Regions from separate parts of the Erwinia pyrifoliae DSM 12163 genome, predicted to be linked through region 1. Evidence: predicted binding sites of a transcription regulator. Region 1 holds the regulator's gene; each other region holds the start of a gene.

Region 1 (3,551 bases):
ATTGAACAGATCCTGACGTACCGGCAGGCGTGGCCCGACTGCCGCCAAACGCTGGCGGGCAAAGTGCATGCGCGCAACGCGGGCCAGCTTCTGGGCGATAATTTTGTCGGTGCCGTGTTCTGTTGCCATGTGGCGCAGCGACACCATCGGTGAGAAACGCACAAAACTGTCACGGCCTAACCACAATACGGCAAAGAATTTCTGGATGCCGTTCAGCACGCGCAGATGCGGCTGATCGTCGCCCTGCACCTCGCGGCCTGGGGCGCGTCCAAACATCACCGAGACGGGCACCATCTGGACATCAAGTTCCGGATGGTTGCGGTGCAAATCCAGATAGTCATGGAACAGCTTAACCGACTCCAGATTCGGGACGAAATAGGGGAATACGCGCGGGCCATCATGGATAAAGACGTGGCGTGGCAGCAAATTGCCATCGATATCCAGCGGTTCCAGCGGATCGGGCAAGTCCTGTTTGCGACACTGATCGCGCAGCGCAAGGAGATCGGCCTTTGAATCATAAGGCAGTACGTACATAATAGGGCGCGACGTATCAAGCCCGAGTTCAGCAACCGGCTCGGCCGGAATTGCTTTACTTTTTACCAGTAATTTAACCGGTAAATTCAATAAGTTATAATATAAATTACGCCAACCTGACATAGATAAAATAAAGCCTCTTGTTAGCAAAGCGACGCAAGCATACCAGAAAGTGCCAGCGGAATCTGTGATGTTACAAAACCAGAACATCCAGTGAATGACATTCAACTTCTTAAAGGACTATCTCATTATGGCAAATAACGCTACCGGATTGATGCGAATTATTAAGGCTGCCGGGTATTCCTGGAAAGGTCTGCGCGGCGCATGGCGGCATGAAGCGGCCTTTCGCCAGGAAGCTGCGGCAGCGATTATCGCCATTGTTATTGCTGGTTTTCTTAATGTCGACGCGATAACTCGTGTGCTGCTGATAGGCTCCGTCGTGATGGTGATCATCGTCGAGATCCTGAATAGCGCCATCGAAGCGGTCGTAGACCGTATTGGTCATGAAATCCATCCCCTCGCCGGCCGGGCAAAAGACATGGGTTCCGCCGCCGTATTGATAACGATTTTGTTGGCCGTCTTAGTTTGGATCATGCTGCTGCTGCCGCTTTTGTGATGAGTCACTCAGAAAACTCAACAAATTGAATTTAGCCCAGCTTTAGGTTTTCAATACAGAAATACCTGTATATACTCACAGTCGACTGTATAAACAACCAGGGGGGCGGAATGAAAGCACTAACGGCAAGGCAGCAGCAGGTTTATGACCTGATTCGCGACCACATTAATCAAACCGGTATGCCCCCGACTCGGGCAGAAATAGCCGCGCAGCTCGGTTTCCGCTCTCCAAATGCGGCTGAAGAGCACCTTAAAGCACTGGCGCGTAAAGGCGTAATTGAGATTGTCTCTGGTGCTTCACGCGGTATCCGCCTGATGATGGAAGAAGAGGTCGGGCTTCCATTGATTGGCCGGGTAGCAGCCGGTGAGCCGCTGCTGGCAGAACAGCATATCGAAGGGCACTATCAGGTTGACCCGGGCTTGTTTAAACCAGGTGCCGATTTCCTGCTGCGTGTTAGCGGTATGTCAATGAAAAATATCGGTATTATGGATGGTGATCTGCTGGCGGTGCATAAAACGGAAGATGTGCGCAATGGTCAGGTTGTTGTGGCACGCATCGATGATGAAGTTACCGTTAAGCGGCTGAAAAAAAATGGAAATATGGTGGAGCTACTGCCAGAAAATCCGGCGTTCCAGCCGATTGTGGTCGACCTGCGTCAGCAAACGCTGACCATTGAAGGGCTGGCAGTTGGCGTCATCCGCAACGGAAACTGGCTTTAAACGTCGTCCTTTACCGAATATTGCGCGCTGTACCCACGGCGCGTAGCTCCCCGAAGCAGCCATTTTACTCAAGATAATGCGAGTTGCAGCAGGGCGATTAGCCAACGCGCCCGCCAGCATAAGCGATGCGGGGAGAAGAGGGCGGCTAACGTACCACCTGCTGCCGGCACACAAAGGTGTTAATGCGTTTATTATCTCCTGCTGACAAACATCTCTGGCGGCTGGCGCTGCCCATGATCCTCTCCAATATCACCGTCCCGCTGCTGGGGCTGGTAGATACCGCTGTCATTGGCCATCTTGACAGCGCTGCTTATCTCGGCGGCGTGGCGATTGGCACCACGGTGACCAGCTTCCTGTTTATGCTGCTGCTTTTTTTACGCATGAGTACCACCGGGCTTACGGCGCAGGCGTTTGGGGCTAACGACAAACTCGCGCTGGGCAGGGCGTTAATGCAGCCACTTCTGCTGGCTCTGCTGGCGGGAGGGCTGTTTATCGCCCTGAAAACGCCGCTTATCCATCTGGCACTGAAACTGACCGGCGGCAGCCAGCAGGTCCTGCATCAGGCGGCACTATTTATGCAGGTGCGCTGGCTCAGCGCACCTGCCACACTGGTAAACCTGGTGCTGCTTGGCTGGCTGCTGGGCGTGCAATATGCTCGTGCGCCGGTGATCCTGATGGTCGTTGGCAACCTGGTGAATATCCTGCTGGTCCTGTGGTTTGTGGTTGGCCTTAAATGTGGCGTGCAGGGAGCGGGCGCAGCTACGGCCATTGCCGAGTATATCAGTCTGATCGTCGGGCTGCTGCTGGTCAGGCGGGTAATGGTGCTGCGCGGGCTGTCGCTGCGTCTGATGCTTAAGGCATGGCGTGGGGATCTGACGCGCCTGCTGCGACTGAATCGCGATATTATGCTGCGTTCGTTATTGCTGCAAATCTGCTTTGCCACCCTGACTCTCCTTGGCGCACGCTTAGGGAATGACGTGGTGGCGGTCAATGCGGTGCTGCTGATGTTCCTTACCTTCACCGCTTATGCCCTTGATGGCTTTGCCTATGCGGTCGAGGCCTGCTCCGGGGAAGCTTTCGGGGCTGGTGATAGTAAGCAGTTACTCACCGTATGGCGCTCTGCCTGTCGGCAGGCGCTGCTGGTAGCGCTGGCTTTCTCGCTAATCTATGCCATGTGCGGATCGCAGATTGTAGTCCTGCTGACGTCACTGGAACCGCTGCGCCAGTTGGCGGATCGCTACCTGTGGTGGCAGGTACTGATACCGTTAGCAGGCGTTGGCTGTTATTTGCTGGACGGCATGTTTATCGGTGCTACACGCGCCAGAGAAATGCGTAATGGTATGGCGGTCGCCGCGCTGGGTTTTGCCCTGACGCTGCTTAGCATGCCGTGGTTGGGCAATCATGGCCTGTGGCTGGCCGTAACCGTATTTCTGCTGCTGCGTGGTATTACGCTGTGGGTGATATGGCGGAGGCACTGGCGTAACGGCAGCTGGTTTGTTCGTTGACAAAATTTATTACTCAGCCTGGGTGCCTTATATCATTCTGATTTAGAACTATTTTTTATATTATTCCGACCGATAACCAGCGGGTTGACTTCCGCAGTGCTATTTCTCTACTACCATTGTCTCTGTGTCAGGTTCTTTACCAGATATTAATCTGGTTATAAGCCGAACTATGAAGCT
Region 2 (3,551 bases), 470 kb from region 1:
TGGGGGAAGATGCGACGGAGCGGGAAAATCGGTAGCTGGCACCTGTCATCGTGCGTTACCAGGTAACAAAACGCGGATTAACGTTCAACCATAGAAGAGACTTCATCACCGTTGATTTGCAGTTCATGACCGGATTGATCAGTATATTTCACCAGCCCGGTCTCTTTGTCAATCTGGGGCTTTCCGTCGGTCATGATCATTGTACCGTCTTTGGTCGCCATCACGTAATCGCTACTACAGCCGCTAATCATCACGGCAATGCCCAGCACCGCTGCGTCAAAAAACCACTTCATATTCATCTCCCTGCATTTCTCAGAGCAAACTCTAAGTGTAGTAATAAACGCTTTTACTTGTCAGATTAACAGTATGATTCCGAAAAAAGGAGTGACGAAGGACAAACCCGTCACATCTGTCCGTGCTACCCCGGCGACTGGCCAGGGTAGCGGAACAATGTCAGCGGGGCTGTTTTTTGTTACGTAACAGATTCAGGCTTTCTACCGCCATGGAGAAGAACATAGCAAAATAGATGTAACCTTTCGGAATATGAATGCGGAAGCTCTCGAGTATTAATGTGAAGCCAACGAGGATGAGAAACGCCAGCGCCAGCATTTTTACCGACGGATGACGTTCAACAAAACCGCCAATAGTCCGCGCGGCAAACATCATCACCATCACCGCAATTACCACTGCGGCCATCATAATAATCAAATGATCGGACAGGCCAACCGCTGTGATCACCGAATCGAGGCTAAAGATAATATCCAGCAGCATAATCTGTACGATGGCACCCATGAACGAATGCACGTTGGTTTTGTGCTCGTCAAAACCGCCCTCAATAGTTTCATGAATCTCCATACCTGACTTCCACAGCAGGAACAGTCCGCCGCCCAGCAGTATCAGGTCGCGCAGGGACAAGTCGTGATCCATCACGGTAAAGAGCGGGTCGGTCAGGCGGATAACCCAGGCAATGGAAGCCAGCAGACCGAGGCGCATTAGCATCGCACCGGCCAGACCCAGACGGCGGGCGGTATTTTGCTGGTGCTTCGGTAGCTTCGCCACCACCAGCGAAAGGAAGATAATATTATCGATACCGAGAACGATTTCGAGGACGGTCAACGTTCCGAGGGCTAACCATGCGTTGGGATCGGCAATCCATTCAAACATTATTTCGTTACACCTTAAACTTAAACAAAATATAAACGAAGATTATACGCAGGTTGATTGCAGCATGAAAATTTTACTGCATTTTTTTAGCGTGCATTCCGCCAGTGCGGTCATAACAAAAAGTGCTGGGCAAGCAGTGGAGCGGTAAAGGTTTTCTTCAGGTAAAAGCCGCGCGGCAGCGTCATGACAGGTTGCCCGTTGCGGCCAATCGCTTCAGTCAGCGCTTTGCTGTTGGCGGCCTTTGGGCGGATTTGCAGCACTTCACCGTGGCGGGCAGTGATTTGATCCACCTTGCCCAGCACGATCATATCCATCAGCTCTTCCCAATCGCTTTGCAGCTGCCGTTCTTCGTCTGCATTCGGGCTCCATAGCAATGCAGCACCAACGCGCCGCTGCACCAGCTCAATGCTGCGCTCGCCTTCTACCGGAACCCACAACACCCGTGCCAGCTTATACCGGACGTGGCTGTTGTGCCAGGTGACTCCGCTGTTACCGGTCAGCGGTGCCACGCAGACAAAGGTCGTTTCCAGCGGGCGGCCTGCGGCATCAACCGGAATCGTCTTCAGCTCTACGCCAATCTCGGCAAAATCCTGCTGCGGTTTGCTGCCGGCGTTGGCACCAAGATAACGTTCCAGTAGCAGGCCGACCCAGCCTTTATCGCGCTTCAAATCACGCGGAACAGGTAAACCGATGCGCAACGCCAGTTCCCCAAGCGTGTAGCCCGCCAGTGCGCTGGCTCGCGCCAGCAACTCATCTTCATTTTGTGGTGGGGGGATCCGATCAATCTCAGCGTTCATTATCGCTTCCGTTATTGTTCAAAAAACAGGCGCTTTTTATTTGCGCCGCTCCTTTCCATTCTGGAACTGGGGGTAACGCTAATAATAGCATGATATATGGCGTTTTTTTATGGCATCAGCCGCCTGAACATTGACAATGCGCGGCGGTTTTACCCGGCTTGTCACCGGGAATGAACAGGATCACCGGGGTAGTTATCCACAGAAAAGTGGGATAACTCACAGGTAAAGCCCATACTGTTTCCATTTACAGCCTTGACGCGGGCATTTTTCTCAAGTTTTAACCTGATCCAGCCTAACTAATCGACATATTCTGTGGATAACGTAGTAAGCGTTCGATCTTTCACCAGTGACGGTTCAGGTTGATATGACAGCGGTATGACAGCGGGCGTAAAAGCGGCAATTTATGATAAATATCGTTGATAAATATGCGTTTAATTTTATGTTGTGCAAAAGTACACTGTGCTGTGAGTAAAGTTTTCCCCATCTGTTAACAGAGTTCTACACAAAGCTATCCACAGAAAACGTGAATAAGATCGCTCTTTTATCCGCAATTCTGTTCATAACTTTGCGATTTGCCAACAGTTATCCCAGCCTGATTCAGCAGGATCGTGTAAAAGCAGTGGTTTACCGTCTGTAAGGAGTATGAAACAATCAGAACATCCAGTTTTAGTTTGAGGTAGTCCGGTGATCGATGATGATGGCTACCGCCCGAATGTGGGTATCGTAATTTGTAACAGGCAGGGGCAGGTTTTGTGGGCCAGGCGTTTTGGTCAGCACTCCTGGCAGTTTCCTCAGGGCGGGATTAATCCTGGTGAAACTGCGGAGCAGGCGATGTACCGCGAGCTTTTCGAGGAAGTCGGCCTGAACCGCAAGGATGTTCGTATCCTTGCCGCGACCCGTAACTGGTTACGATATAAGTTGCCGAAACGTTTGGTGCGTTGGGACACAAAGCCGGTTTGTATCGGCCAAAAACAGAAGTGGTACCTTCTGCAGCTGATGTGCAATGACGCGGATATCAATGTGCAAACCAGCAGCACGCCAGAGTTCGACGGCTGGCGCTGGGTGAGCTACTGGTATCCGGTTCGCCAGGTCGTCTCTTTTAAACGTGATGTTTATCGTCGCGTAATGAAAGAGTTCGCTGGCGTGGTCATGCCCCTGCAGGAGAGTGCCGTACAGAGAAATACGCCAGGTTATCGACGAAAGAGAGGTTAAGCCACATAGATTATGCTCACACAGCTGCGCGAAATAGTTGAAAAAGTGGCGGCAGCGCCCCGGCTTACCGAGGCGCTGGATATCCTGGTTAACGAAATTTGTCTGGCGATGGATACCGAGGTCTGCTCGGTCTATCTTGCCGACCACGACCGCCGCTGCTACTACCTGATGGCAACGCGCGGGCTGAAGAAACCGCGTGGGCGCACGGTCGCACTTGCCTTTGATGAGGGGATCGTCGGGTTGGTTGGCCGGCTGGCAGAGCCTATCAACCTCGCCGACGCACAGAAACACCCCAGTTTTAAATACGTTCCCTCGGTCAAAGAAGAGCGTTTCCGTTCTTTTCTTGGCGTGCCGATTATCAGCAGACGTCAGCTATTG
Region 3 (3,551 bases), 1.2 Mb from region 1:
CCCTGAACCGAAAACGGACCGGCCTTGCTCTTTAGTGCAGTTATCCAGGCAAAAAAAACCCCGCAGCGGCGGGGTTTGATCAAAACGGGGCGACTTAAGCCTGTGGCTGAGTCACAACGTCTTTGATGCCTTTAACCTGGATTTCTACACGACGGTCTGGACTCAGGCAGTCGATTAGGGCTGCACGGCCTTTCACGCTGTCACAAGTATTGCCGGTGACAGGGTTAGATTCACCCTCGCCACGCGCAGAGATCTTGTTAGAAGGGATGCCTTTAGAAACAAGGTAGTCCACTACGGACTGAGCACGTTTCTCAGACAGTTTCTGGTTGTACTGCTCTGAACCGATACGGTCAGTGTAGCCCAGAACGACAACAGAACCATCTTTAGGATCCAGATTGCTCAGCTGAGTATACAGCTGATCCAGAGCCTGCTGACCTTCTGGTTTCAGATTAGCTTTGTTGAAGGTGAACAGCACGTCAGACTTCAGGGTGAAACGCTTGGTTTCCACAACTGGAGCTGGAGCTGGTGCTGGAGCAACAACTGGCGCCACGTCATCCTGACCGAAACGGTAAGAAACGCCAACGCTCAGCATAGAGTTATCAGGACGCGCACCAACGGTACCTGCATCACCGATGTTGTTAACCCACTGGTAGTCCAGGCGAGTTGCCCAGTTTTTGGTCACTGCATATTCAACACCAACGGCTGCCAGTGGAGAAACACCGGTGTCGTGGTTGCTGATGCGGCCAAAGGTTGGGTTGGTCTGAGTCGCGTCAGCGCGCCATACCATACCACCCAGACGAGTGTACACGTCCAGATCGTCAGCAATTGGGTAGCTTAACTTAGCTGCCATCTGAATGCCCTGAGCTTTGAAAGCACCGTTAGTGACGTCGCCTTTGTTAGGCATACGACCCAGCCAGTCATAACCCAGCTCGAAACCAAGGTACTGGTTCGCCTGATAACCAAGGAATGCACCAGCACCCAGTTGGCTTTCATGAGTTGGACCATCGTTGTTTTCGTAACCGTTACCGTAGTAACCAGTATCATGGTACTGAGACCAGCCCAGCTTACCACCGGTGTACCAGGTGTCATCTTTTGGGGCGGCCTGCGCTACGGTAGCGAAGCCAGCCAGTGCCACTGCAATTGCGATAGCTGTCTTTTTCATTTTTGCGCCTCGTTATCATCCAAATAGGCAATGAGCTTAAATTTAGCTCTTTGGTTTAATCCTTCGCCGGGTTGTAAAGCTCGATTATGACTCTTCCAGAAAATGGAGGTTATTGAGCACCCTGGCGAGCTAAAGTCTACAACGTACCAGCAAACTTACAAGTACGATGTGACGATGCTCAGCAAAAAAAAAGGACTTCATACACAAATTTTAACATTTAAGAGTGAATTTTTTGCTGAAAAAGGAGTCGTGAATGGCAGCTAAACCATTGTCCCGCCGCGCCCTGACTAACATCCGTCACACGGAAGCGGTTTGTTAAAAAAAATTTCTGAGAAAAATCTCGTTTTTACTTAATGATACAAACTTGATTGAATTCTTAACCCATGTAAAGGTCTGGCAGACGGCAAAACATTGCATTCCGATCTCATAATCAGCCCCAACGCCTGGCCGGACTTAGCTGCTTGCTGCAAACGCTTACGCTCAGTCTCAGATATTTCATCTGCCAGCCAGCCCAAAACGACACTATAGTTCCCCGTTTGTAAGGCTTTAATCATCGCCTCTACGGTGGTAATGGTGCCGCAATAGGGTGACTGCATAACTTTGTCCAGAGGCAGCCCGGAGCGCAGTAACCAGTCACGACTGAGTTTCTGTTGCGATGTTAGCCATAGCTGCCAGCGAGATTGCGTACCCAGTTGCTGCAACAGTGGCAGCAGCAATAGCTGAGTCATACCAGGATGATCCTCATTATGAACCAGTTCGCTGATCAGGCCGTCGGCACAGATCGATGCGGGGATCGCCGGTGTTGAAACGTGCTGATTGCGTTTAACGGATTGATTTTTCATGAAATGAGTACGCATAAGGTCTTCGCTCACCAGTTGACTGTATGAATATACAGTATAGCGAGGTTGAGTAAAGATCAACCTTAATCTTACTTTATACCCAGCCATAAGCAGGATGTTTCAGTCCGCCCGTCGTTCTCTTGCCTGATAAGGCGGCCCTTTGTGCATGTTTACGCGGTGAGCAAAAAAACAATGGCGTGTGCTTAACAAATTTTTGTCGACATCTTCTGCCCTGTCTCTGCGTATGTACGACATTGGTATCAACAATTTCAGATATATTATTGGATATCAGCGTTCATTCAGACTTCGATCCCAAAGCACAGTATTGATGGTCATTAACGCTTCAACCTTCAGGCGGATGTCGTAAACGCGCGAATCAACTCTTTTTCCCACAGCCTGGCAAGCCAGAAATGAACAGTGGCACACTGTGCAAAATCCGGGAGTTACCAGCGCATTTCACCGCCGCCAGATGTTTTTTCGTAACGTCTCGCAAAATCACAATGTAAACCCGCCGGACGCGATTTATTGATTGAACCCTTAATGAAGATTGCATACTTTCTAAAACGCAAATTAGAGAGGGATATACGCATTTTCTAATCGATACAGGGAGAGATCATGGATTGTTCAAGGCGTAAGACAGAAGAAGCTAAACAGCGGTTGGCCCGGCTTGGCGAAGTCAAGTCACGTACTCAGTTTGGCGGATATTGCCTGTCAGTGGAAAAAACTGTGTTTGCGGTCGTGGCTGAGGGGGAATTGTATCTGCGCGCCTGTGAGCAGGTGCAGCCCTATATCACCGAACGCAGGATGGAAGCACTAAGTCTGAACAAGCGCGGCGTGCCGGTGGAGCTAAACTATTATCGCGTCGACCGGGCGCTATGGTCCGACAATGACCTGCTGCTGGCATTCTCGCAGCTTTGTCTGCTGGGGGCGCGCAGGCAGCAGCAGGATCGGCAAAAGAATCGGCGACTCAAGGATTTACCCAACATGGGCATTCGTATGGAGATGCTACTGCGTCAGGTCGGTATTTGCAGTATTGAAATGCTGATACAGCAGGGCGCGAAGCGCAGCTGGCTAAGACTTCACGCATGTAACAAAAATTTGGGGATAACGGTTCTCCTGGCACTGCAGGGTGCGATTGTCGGAAGGCATTACGAGGCGCTGCCGCTGGCGGTGAAAGAAGAGCTGCGCAGCTGGTTTCACCGATATGCGCAGTGGGAAGCCAATAAGCAGCACTCCGGAAATTAGTCTCGCAGTGAGAGATCGTTTTTTAGCCTTGCAATCTCCGGTAGAAGAGCCACCAGCAGGCCCATCTGCTGTAGCACCAGTGGCTCTTTCGTTTCCGTGTCAGTCTCGCTTTGCCGGATACGTGAGGCCAGGCTGCCCATCATCTGTTTAGTCCTGTTCCCGTCCACTGTTTCAGTGTGCAGAACATCATTGACGTAGCTGACGGTGTCATCCATCAGTTGGAGCAGGGCAGCATTTTCCAGTTTTTCACGGTGAGCTCCCAGGGCAGAAATATAGCTGAGAAAGGAATGATTAAGGCATAACAG
Region 4 (3,551 bases), 1.0 Mb from region 1:
CGCCTTCCAGCAAGGCCTTAACCTTACCCACCGATACGCCACTTTTAATCCAGCGTTTGATCTCTTCAATACGCAGAATATCTTCATCGTCGAACTGACGGTGGCCGCCCTCAGTGCGCTGGGGTTTCAGCAGTCCATAACGTCGCTGCCAGGCGCGCAGCGTTACCGGGTTGATACCGCACTTTTCGGCAACGTCACCGATACTGTACAAGGTCATGAATTACCTCTTACTGACTGTCAGACCTGCCACCAAACTACTCAATTCTGCTTTATTGTACAAACTATTTTTTTGTGTACAACTTGCCGGGGCGGGAAAATACGATTATATCTCATAAAAGAGATTAATTCCCATATTTGAGATGGTCTGATGGATATCAATGCAACCGAACAACGGCTTGCCCGGCGTCTTGCTGAACTGCGGCTGGAAAAAAGCTGGTCGCTGGAGACGCTGGCCGAGCTGACCGGGATCAGCCGCGCTTCACTGTCGCGCATTGAACGGGCAGAAACCAGCCCGACAGCCACCCTGCTCAATCGTCTGTGCAACGCTTATGGCTTAACCATGTCGCGCCTGTTGAGTGAGGTTGAGCAGGGCGGAATGCAGCTTATGCGCGGGGATAGTCAAAGCGTCTGGCACGATGCGCAGAGCGGCTACCGGCGGCGTAGCGTATCGCCCCCGGCACAGGCATTTCATGCTGAACTGGTTGAAGCACGGCTGGATGGCGGCGCGCGAATCGACTACGACATGCCGTCGCTGGCCGGGCTGGAGCAGCATATCTGGATGCTGGGCGGCGTGCTGGAGTTCACTATGGATGAACGCCATTGGCGGCTGGAGCAGGGTGACTGTCTGCGTTTTCATCTGTTTGGCCGCAGTTCTTTTCATGCGCCGGAGGCCACGGGGGCGCACTATGCGCTGGTGGTGGCTCGGCCATGACGGCATATCAGTGGTTGACGGCGCAGCAGGCGCAGCACGAACTGCCGGCACTGTGTGCAGTGCTTGATGCCTGTATTGCTGAAGGTGCCAGTATCGGCTTTATCCATCTTGACCCTGAAGTACTGCGCCACTTCTGGCAGGATGCGGCGCTCAGCCTGGCATGTGGAGATAAGCAGCTGCTGGTGGCGCGCATTGAGGGGGAAATTGTGGCTACGGTGATGCTGGCGCTGGCGATGCCGCCCAATGGAGTACATCGCGCTGAAGTGGTTAAGCTGCTGGTTCACCCGCGCGCCCGGCGACGCGGCATTGCCCGCCAGCTGATGTGCCGCGCCGAACAGCGGGCCTGGCAGGCCGGGCGCACCCTGCTGGTGCTGGATACGCGCAGCGGCGATGTGGCCGAATCACTTTATCATCAGCTGGGCTGGCAGGTCGCCGGGCGGATCCCCGCCTGTGCGCGCTCCACGGCGGGCGAGCAGGATAGCACCACACTGATGTACAAACAGCGCAGCGTCTGACCGCATCGGCTGCCGGGGCGATAGTTTTTGCCAACGGGCGTTTGCAGGCTGACGGCGACGCCATACTGTGCAAAAATACAGCCCTGTTTAGCTGGAAGTGGTTGTCATGGCGTTAACTGTCGCATTAAAAACGCAAATTGCCGGGTGGTATAAGGCTCTGCAACAGCAAGTCCCCGATTTTATTCCGCGCGCTCCGCAGCGGCAGATGATTGCCGAAGTGGCGAAAACGCTGGCGGGTGACGACGGCCGCCACCTGGCTATCGAAGCGCCTACCGGAGTGGGTAAAACCCTCTCTTATCTGATCCCCGGCATTGCCGTAAGCCGTGCTGAGGAAAAACCGCTGGTGGTCAGTACCGCCAACGTGGCGCTCCAGGATCAGATTTTCAGCAAAGACTTGCCGCTGCTGAAAAAGATCATCCCCGAACTCAGGTTTACCGCTGCCTTTGGCCGTGGGCGCTATGTCTGCCCGCGTAATTTGTCGGCGCTGGCAGGCGACGAACAGCAGCAGGGCGATCTGCTGCTGTTTCTCGACGACGAGATGACCGCCAGTAAGGATGAGCGCGCGGTCTGTAGCGAACTGGAAAAATCCCTTAATCGTCATCAGTGGGACGGCCTGCGCGATCACAGTGCGGAAAATATTGAAGATTCGCTCTGGCAGCGTCTCAGCACCGATAAGGCCAACTGCCTTGGCAGCCACTGTCACTGGTTCCGTGAATGTCCGTTTTATGTGGCGCGGCGTGAAATTGAACATGCTGACGTAGTGGTGGCGAACCACGCGCTGGTGATGGCGGCGCTGGAAACCGAATCGGTGCTGCCGCCGCCGAAACATCTGCTGCTGGTGCTGGATGAAGGCCATCATCTGCCGGACGTGGCGCGTGATGCGCTGGAGATGAGCGGTGACGTGACCCCAGGCTGGAACGCGTTGCAGCTCGATCTGTTCTGCCGCCTGGTAGAACAGTGCCTGGCGCAGTTCCGCCCGAAACGACCGCCGCCGCTCAGTCATCCTGACAAGCTGAAAGCCCACTGCGAAGAGATGCGTGAACAGCTGCAAATGCTCACGCAGATTTTCGCGTTGTATCTACCCGCAGAGGGGCTGGAAGACGCGTTCCGCTTTGAGATGGGGCGCTTGCCGGAAGAGATAATGGCCCTGTGCGCCCGGCTGTTTAAACTCAGTGACGCGCTGCGCGGGCTGGCCGAAGGGCTGATGAACGATCTGAGCGAGAAGACCGGCCAGTTTGACGTGGTGCGCCTGCAGCGCACGCTGATCCAGATGAGCCGTGCGCTCGGTGCGTTTGAGGCCGGCAGCAAGCTGTGGCGGCTGGCGTCGATGGAGCAGGCGTCCGGAGCGCCGGTATCGAAATGGATCACGCGCGAAACGCGCGACGGTAATGCGCATTACCTGTTTCACTGCGCCGGCATTCGCGTCAGTGAGCAGCTGGAAAAGCTGTTGTGGCGCAAAATTCCCCATGTGGTGCTGACCTCGGCCACGCTGCGCTCGCTGAACAGTTTTCAACGTCTGCAGGAGATGTCCGGCCTGAGCGAAAAGGTTGGCGATCGCTTCGTGGCGCTGGACTCGCCGTTCAACCATGTTACCCAGGGGAAGCTGGTCATCCCGCAGATGAAGGTGGAGCCGATGCTGGCCAACGAGGTACAGCACCTGGCGGAAATGGCGCACTTCTTCCGCCAGCAGATCCGCCTGGCGGCGCATAAGGGCATCCTGGTGCTGTTTGCCAGCAACCGCGCCATGCAGCAGTTTCTCAGCTATCTACCCGAACTGCGTCTGATGATGCTGGTGCAGGGGGATAAACCTCGCCCCGCGCTGGTGGCGCTGCACCGCAAGCGCGTGGAGCAGGGCGAAACCAGCATTCTGGTTGGTTTACAGTCCTTCGCCGAGGGGCTGGATCTGAAAGGTGAGCTGCTGTCGCAGGTGCATATTCATAAAATTGCTTTCCCGCCGGTAGACAGCCCGGTTATTTTGACTGAAGGGGAGTGGCTGAAAAGCCTGAAGCGCTATCCTTTTGAAGTGCAGAGTTTGCCCAGCGCCTCTTTTAATCTGATCCAGCAGGTCGGGCGGCTGATCCGCAGCCATGACTGCTTCGGCGAAA

Evidence for each region. Region 1 encodes LexA, which represses DNA repair genes until DNA is damaged. Its sites were predicted from a motif close to TNCTGTATGTACATACAGNA; they were not measured.
Region 2: mutH (DNA mismatch repair endonuclease MutH) is a predicted target of LexA. The motif match lies at 2,194-2,213, and genes of this name have one in related genera.
Region 3: sulA (SOS-induced cell division inhibitor SulA) is a predicted target of LexA. The motif match lies at 2,040-2,059, and genes of this name have one in related genera.
Region 4: dinG (ATP-dependent DNA helicase DinG) is a predicted target of LexA. The motif match lies at 1,510-1,529, and genes of this name have one in related genera.

What each region holds. Positions count from the first base shown of each region.
Region 1 covers NC_017390.1:3,633,251-3,636,801, reverse strand. Annotated here, with positions in the region: gene plsB (glycerol-3-phosphate 1-O-acyltransferase PlsB) at 1-657, opposite strand, end outside; gene EPYR_RS16500 (diacylglycerol kinase) at 785-1,150, shown strand; gene lexA (transcriptional repressor LexA) at 1,261-1,869, shown strand; gene dinF (MATE family efflux transporter DinF) at 2,052-3,374, shown strand.
Region 2 covers NC_017390.1:3,164,222-3,167,772, reverse strand. Annotated here, with positions in the region: gene EPYR_RS14475 (YgdI/YgdR family lipoprotein) at 78-293, opposite strand; gene EPYR_RS14470 (TerC family protein) at 454-1,164, opposite strand; gene mutH (DNA mismatch repair endonuclease MutH) at 1,275-1,961, opposite strand; gene rppH (RNA pyrophosphohydrolase) at 2,646-3,173, shown strand; gene ptsP (phosphoenolpyruvate--protein phosphotransferase) at 3,186-3,551, shown strand, end outside.
Region 3 covers NC_017390.1:2,473,718-2,477,268, reverse strand. Annotated here, with positions in the region: gene matP (macrodomain Ter protein MatP) at 1-6, shown strand, start outside; gene ompA (porin OmpA) at 95-1,162, opposite strand; gene sulA (SOS-induced cell division inhibitor SulA) at 1,513-2,019, opposite strand; gene EPYR_RS11215 (TfoX/Sxy family DNA transformation protein) at 2,617-3,246, shown strand; gene yccS (YccS family putative transporter) at 3,243-3,551, opposite strand, start outside.
Region 4 covers NC_017390.1:2,618,751-2,622,301, reverse strand. Annotated here, with positions in the region: gene EPYR_RS11850 (MerR family transcriptional regulator) at 1-217, opposite strand, end outside; gene EPYR_RS11845 (helix-turn-helix domain-containing protein) at 368-931, shown strand; gene EPYR_RS11840 (GNAT family N-acetyltransferase) at 928-1,446, shown strand; gene dinG (ATP-dependent DNA helicase DinG) at 1,553-3,551, shown strand, end outside.